Regions from separate parts of the Bacillus sp. PK3-037 genome, predicted to be linked through region 2. Evidence: a T-box and tRNA genes for the amino acid it is inferred to sense, from the RefSeq annotation. Region 2 holds a T-box; the other holds one or more tRNA genes.
What was found. The T-box of region 2 lies ahead of tyrS (tyrosine--tRNA ligase). A T-box ahead of a tRNA ligase gene usually reads a tRNA of that ligase, here a tRNA-Tyr.
Positions count from the first base shown of each region.

Region 1: it encodes a tRNA-Tyr, which carries the amino acid that the T-box ahead of tyrS (tyrosine--tRNA ligase) is inferred to sense. The anticodon was not compared.

Region 1 covers NZ_CP096408.1:3,186,893-3,190,132, forward strand. The annotation lists gene M1D69_RS16410 (hypothetical protein) at 1-207, opposite strand, end outside; tRNA gene M1D69_RS16415 (tRNA-Leu) at 519-600, opposite strand; tRNA gene M1D69_RS16420 (tRNA-Leu) at 854-942, opposite strand; tRNA gene M1D69_RS16425 (tRNA-Cys) at 950-1,020, opposite strand; tRNA gene M1D69_RS16430 (tRNA-Gly) at 1,026-1,100, opposite strand; tRNA gene M1D69_RS16435 (tRNA-Gln) at 1,150-1,221, opposite strand; tRNA gene M1D69_RS16440 (tRNA-His) at 1,231-1,306, opposite strand; tRNA gene M1D69_RS16445 (tRNA-Trp) at 1,331-1,404, opposite strand; tRNA gene M1D69_RS16450 (tRNA-Tyr) at 1,410-1,494, opposite strand; tRNA gene M1D69_RS16455 (tRNA-Thr) at 1,516-1,588, opposite strand; tRNA gene M1D69_RS16460 (tRNA-Phe) at 1,594-1,669, opposite strand; tRNA gene M1D69_RS16465 (tRNA-Asp) at 1,682-1,758, opposite strand; tRNA gene M1D69_RS16470 (tRNA-Met) at 1,813-1,889, opposite strand; tRNA gene M1D69_RS16475 (tRNA-Val) at 1,897-1,972, opposite strand; tRNA gene M1D69_RS16480 (tRNA-Glu) at 1,982-2,053, opposite strand; tRNA gene M1D69_RS16485 (tRNA-Ser) at 2,088-2,179, opposite strand; tRNA gene M1D69_RS16490 (tRNA-Asn) at 2,185-2,259, opposite strand; rRNA gene rrf (5S ribosomal RNA) at 2,269-2,384, opposite strand; rRNA gene M1D69_RS16500 (23S ribosomal RNA) at 2,490-3,240, opposite strand, start outside.
Region 2 covers NZ_CP096408.1:1,241,615-1,244,854, forward strand. The annotation lists gene acsA (acetate--CoA ligase) at 1-1,220, shown strand, start outside; T-box leader at 1,275-1,516, shown strand; gene tyrS (tyrosine--tRNA ligase) at 1,565-2,833, shown strand; gene sr7p (small protein SR7P) at 2,964-3,092, shown strand; gene rpsD (30S ribosomal protein S4) at 3,114-3,240, opposite strand, start outside.

The DNA of each region.
Region 1 (3,240 bases), 1.9 Mb from region 2:
ACTGTTGGTTAGTTTTGTTGGAATTTTATCTATTCCCTGTAAGTCCGTATTAATCCCAACCATTAGCCTTGCAACAGTCCTTCTTGTTCTCGCCGTTCGCTTAATTACCGGTATATGAATAATGCCGTTCTCTTCCGATGCATCACTAACATGTAAACTCTCATTTTTTAATACAATATAGTATTGCAAATAATCTTGTAACTCCACAGAAACCAAGGTACAAACCTCCTCTATTATTCCTTTATTTTACCATGGGCCTAGGTGGTAGTACGATGGGATAGGAAGAGAGTATTAGGAATTCACTTAATGGTAAGTCGTAACCTATCTTTATTTGAACGAATATCCTTCATCTCATCCATTTCTTCACTTCCATTATTTTATCCATCGATGCAAACACATTTATGTAAATTAAAATTTTCAATACTGATTCTTTTATACTTATAATAGATCTTTTAACTATAACAAAAAAAGACAGGGAATTACTCCCTGTCTTTTTCGATAATAGTATTTAGATTATATACCGGTGGTCGGGGTCGAACCGACACTCCAGAAGGAACACGATTTTGAGTCGTGCGCGTCTGCCAATTCCGCCACACCGGCAAGTTTTACGTCGTATCTAACCGACGAATATAAATATATCATGGATATGATAAAGTGTCAATGTATTTTAAAAAGTTTTTTGGAAATATAATAATAAGAGGGGTTAAAGCGACTTTTCATGAAATACAGCCCAATGCTTACATTGACACTTTCATACAATAAAAAATGATCTACTTATGTAGATCATTGATATGATTAGCTTCATTATATTTTCAAGCACAAACACCAATTTAACTTATCAATTAAGTAAAATTGGTGCCGAGGGCCGGACTTGAACCGGCACGGTAGTCACCTACCGCAGGATTTTAAGTCCTGTGTGTCTGCCAATTCCACCACCCCGGCAAAAGAAAGGCGACACCCGGATTCGAACCGGGGATAAAGGTTTTGCAGACCTCTGCCTTACCACTTGGCTATGCCGCCGTAATTGGAGCGGAAGACGGGATTCGAACCCGCGACCCCCACCTTGGCAAGGTGGTGTTCTACCACTGAACTACTTCCGCATCTTAAGGGACTTAATACATTATATTCAATTGATATAAAAAAGTGAGACTGGGCTAGCTGGATTCGAACCAACGCATGACGGAGTCAAAGTCCGTTGCCTTACCGCTTGGCTATAGCCCAATGATAATATGGGGCGATTGATGGGAATCGAACCCACGAGTGCCAGAGCCACAATCTGGTGCGTTAACCACTTCGCCACAACCGCCATAATCTCAAGATGTCATAAATTTGGCAGGGGCAGTAGGAATCGAACCCACACCGGAGGTTTTGGAGACCTCTGTTCTACCGTTAAACTATGCCCCTATAAATGGTGGAGGGGGGCAGATTCGAACTGCCGAACCCTGAGGGAGCGGATTTACAGTCCGCCGCGTTTAGCCACTTCGCTACCCCTCCACATTAAGTTTTGAAAAACAGTGCCGGCAAGAGGACTTGAACCCCCAACCTACTGATTACAAGTCAGTTGCTCTACCAATTGAGCTACACCGGCATAGGTGGTGGCTCGGGACGGAATCGAACCGCCGACACACGGATTTTCAGTCCGTTGCTCTACCAACTGAGCTACCGAGCCTTATTATTTAAATGGCGGTCCGGACGGGACTCGAACCCGCGACCTCCTGCGTGACAGGCAGGCATTCTAACCAACTGAACTACCGGACCATTTTAATTTGGTTGCACCCTTCGGGTGCTCCTATTTAAAAGGATATATTTTTTTGGTTGCGGGGGCAGGATTTGAACCTGCGACCTTCGGGTTATGAGCCCGACGAGCTACCGAACTGCTCCACCCCGCGATGATAATGGTGGAGGATGACGGGCTCGAACCGCCGACCCTCTGCTTGTAAGGCAGATGCTCTCCCAGCTGAGCTAATCCTCCATCATATAATGACCCGTACGGGATTCGAACCCGTGTTACCGCCGTGAAAGGGCGGTGTCTTAACCGCTTGACCAACGGGCCCAGACTTTCAATTGTGATTATGTATAAATATCAGTGGCGGAGAGCAAGGGATTCGAACCCTTGAGACGGAGTTGACCGCCTACACGATTTCCAATCGTGCTCCTTCGACCACTCGGACAGCTCTCCAATAATGGCTCCGCAGGTAGGATTCGAACCTACGACCGATCGGTTAACAGCCGATAGCTCTACCACTGAGCTACTGCGGAATGAAGTCTGCCTGGCGATGTCCTACTCTCACAGGGGGAAACCCCCGACTACCATCGGCGCTGAAGAGCTTAACTTCCGTGTTCGGCATGGGAACGGGTGTGACCTCTTCGCCATCATCACCAGACAATTTCAGTGACATTTAACATTATACTATGTATATCTTGAAAAGTCAAGAGTTTTTTGAGATATTCTCTCAAAACTAGATAACAGGTGTGACATCATTAGACATTAGGTTAAGTCCTCGATCGATTAGTATCTGTCAGCTCCATGTGTCGCCACACTTCCACCTCAGACCTATCAACCTGATCATCTTTCAGGGATCTTACTTCCTTACGGAATGGGAAATCTCATCTTGAGGGGGGCTTCATGCTTAGATGCTTTCAGCACTTATCCCGTCCGCACATAGCTACCCAGCGATGCCCTTGGCAGAACAACTGGTACACCAGCGGTGCGTCCATCCCGGTCCTCTCGTACTAAGGACAGCTCCTCTCAAATTTCCTGCGCCCGCGACGGATAGGGACCGAACTGTCTCACGACGTTCTGAACCCAGCTCGCGTACCGCTTTAATGGGCGAACAGCCCAACCCTTGGGACCGACTACAGCCCCAGGATGCGATGAGCCGACATCGAGGTGCCAAACCTCCCCGTCGATGTGGACTCTTGGGGGAGATAAGCCTGTTATCCCCGGGGTAGCTTTTATCCGTTGAGCGATGGCCCTTCCATGCGGAACCACCGGATCACTAAGCCCGACTTTCGTCCCTGCTCGACTTGTAGGTCTCGCAGTCAAGCTCCCTTGTGCCTTTACACTCTGCGAATGATTTCCAACCATTCTGAGGGAACCTTTGGGCGCCTCCGTTACCTTTTAGGAGGCGACCGCCCCAGTCAAACTGCCCACCTGACACTGTCTCCCCGCCCGATAAGGGCGGCGGGTTAGAAGGTCAATACAGCCAGGGTAGTATCCCACCGATGCCTCCACCGAAG
Region 2 (3,240 bases):
TACAGCATATATTCATAGTCGGCGGCCAGGCTGAAAAGAGCGGGACAAACATCATTCATTATGATGAAGCGGCTAAGCATGAGAGTACAAGACTGGACATTGAATGGATGGACAAAAAAGACGGCTATTTGCTTCACTATACATCAGGATCTACGGGTACGCCGAAGGGTGTGCTTCATGTCCATGAGGCGATGGTTCAGCAGTATCAGACAGGAAAATGGGTCCTTGATTTAAAGGAAGAGGACATTTATTGGTGCACAGCCGACCCAGGCTGGGTGACTGGAACGGTGTACGGGATTTTTGCGCCGTGGCTGAACGGAGCGACAAATGTGATAGTCGGCGGACGATTCAGCCCGGAAAGCTGGTATGGAACGATTGAGCAGCTTGGCGTAAACGTCTGGTACAGCGCGCCGACTGCCTTTCGAATGCTGATGGGGGCCGGAGATGAGATGGCTGCCAAATATGATCTGACTTCACTCCGCCATGTGCTGAGTGTCGGTGAACCTTTAAACCCGGAAGTGATCAGATGGGGGCATAAAGTTTTTAATAAACGGATTCATGATACATGGTGGATGACAGAGACGGGCGGCCAGCTGATCTGTAACTATCCTTGCATGGATATTAAACCAGGCTCGATGGGAAAACCGATTCCCGGTGTAGAAGCAGCAATAGTTGACAATCAGGGGAACGAGCTTCCGCCGTATCGAATGGGGAACCTCGCCATTAAAAAGGGCTGGCCTTCTATGATGCACACGATTTGGAACAACCCTGAAAAATACGAATCTTATTTTATGCCTGGCGGATGGTATGTGTCGGGTGATTCTGCCTACATGGATGATGAAGGGTATTTTTGGTTCCAAGGCAGAGTGGACGATGTCATCATGACCTCCGGTGAGCGTGTCGGACCATTTGAAGTGGAAAGCAAGCTTGTCGAACATCCGGCAATTGCGGAGGCGGGGGTCATTGGAAAACCTGATCCCGTGCGCGGCGAAATCATCAAAGCCTTTATCGCTCTCAGAGAAGGGTTTGAGCCGTCTGATAAACTGAAAGAAGAAATCCGCCAATTTGTCAAACAAGGCCTTGCAGCCCATGCGGCTCCGCGTGAAATTGAATTTAAGGATAAGCTGCCAAAAACACGGAGCGGTAAAATTATGAGACGTGTGCTGAAGGCGTGGGAGCTGAATCTTCCGGCCGGAGACCTATCAACGATGGAGGATTAAAAGGCGCCGTTGACACGGGATTTTATTTATGTTAAAAATGAGATAGCTTCATATGAAAAGGTAAAGATTGAGACAAGTAGAATATCCTTACGTTCCAGAGAGCTGATGGCCGGTGAAAATCAGCACAGACGGATATATCGAATACACTCATGAACCGCTTTTGCAAACAAAGCCGCTCAGGCTTTCAGTAGTGAAAGAACGGACCTGATCCGTTATCAGGCAAAGTGATAAGAGCGAAAAGCTGTATGTATGCTCTTATTAGTAGGGTGGTACCGCGATAATCAATCGTCCCTTCGTTTACACGAAGGGGCGTTTTTATTTTATTAAAAAAGGAGCTTTATCTCATGACAAACTTACTTGAAGACTTATCCTTCCGCGGATTGATTCAGCAAATGACGGATGAAGAAGGACTGAATAAACAGCTGAACGAAGAAAAAATCCGCCTGTACTCAGGCTTTGATCCGACAGCAGACAGCTTGCATATCGGGCACCTGCTGCCAATTCTAACACTCCGCCGTTTTCAGCTTGCGGGGCACCATCCGATTGCGCTTGTGGGCGGCGCGACGGGTTTAATCGGCGATCCAAGCGGAAAAAAAGCTGAGCGTACGTTAAACACGGCTGATATCGTTGTCGAATGGTCGCAAAAAATCAAAAATCAGCTTTCAAGATTTCTTGATTTTGAGTCAGCGGAAAACCCGGCTGTTATGGCAAACAACTACGACTGGATCGGAAACCTGAATGTGATCGACTTCCTTCGTGACGTCGGCAAAAACTTCGGCATCAATTACATGCTGGCAAAAGATACAGTCAGCTCCAGAATCGAATCCGGCATTTCTTACACGGAATTCAGCTACATGATTCTTCAATCTTATGATTTCTTAAACCTGTACAGAGAGAAAAACTGTAAGCTGCAAATCGGCGGAAGCGATCAATGGGGCAACATTACAGCTGGCCTTGAGCTGATCAGAAAATCTGAAGAAGAAGGAGCAAAAGCATTCGGTCTTACGATTCCGCTTGTAACGAAAGCGGACGGCACAAAATTCGGAAAAACCGAAGGCGGCGCAATTTGGCTTGATAAAGAAAAAACGTCTCCATATGAGTTCTATCAATTCTGGATCAATACAGATGACCGTGATGTAGTGAAATATTTAAAATACTTCACGTTCCTTTCAAAGGAAGAAATCGAAGAATATGCTGAAAAAACTGAAACAGCACCTGAAAAGCGTGAAGCGCAAAAACGCCTGGCAGAAGAAGTGACAGCGCTCGTTCACGGACGCGAGGCACTGGAGCAAGCGATTAATATTTCCCAAGCATTGTTCAGCGGCAATATTAAAGAGCTTTCTGCCCAAGACGTAAAAATCGGTTTTAAAGATGTGCCTTCTCTAGAAAAAGACAGCGCTGAAGAACTGTCACTCGTAGATGTGCTGGTTGAATCGAAACTGTCACCGTCTAAACGCCAAGCCCGTGAAGATATTAAAAACGGAGCCGTTTACATTAACGGTGAACGCCAGACAGAAATTGACTATATCTTATCTGCTGAAGACCGCATTGAAGATCAATTTACTGTTCTGCGCCGCGGGAAGAAAAAATACTTCCTTGTCACATATAAATAAGAAAAAAACATCCTTTGCTTAATTGGCAAAGGATGTTTTTGGTTTAGCGCATAGGAATTTGAGGGAAAGAGTATATTAGATAGGGCAAACACGACCATTCACCACCTTTTCATAGGAGGGAGAGCTCACCGTGAATCTCATGTGTACGATCGCCAAAGAAAGATTACAGCGGGATTATTGGGAGCAGCAGGCCAGAGAAAGTGTTGTCCAGCAGGAAACGGTAGAAGAATCAGACGAAAAAAAACCCCCGACCGCATAGCGGCAGGGGGTTTTTAAACGATTAACGAGAGTAGAACTCAACGATAAGCGCTTCGTTAATTTCCGGAGCAAGTTCAGAACGCTCTGGAAGACGAGTGAATGTACCTTCAAGCTTTTCAGCGTCGAAAGTAAGGTATTCAGGAACGAAG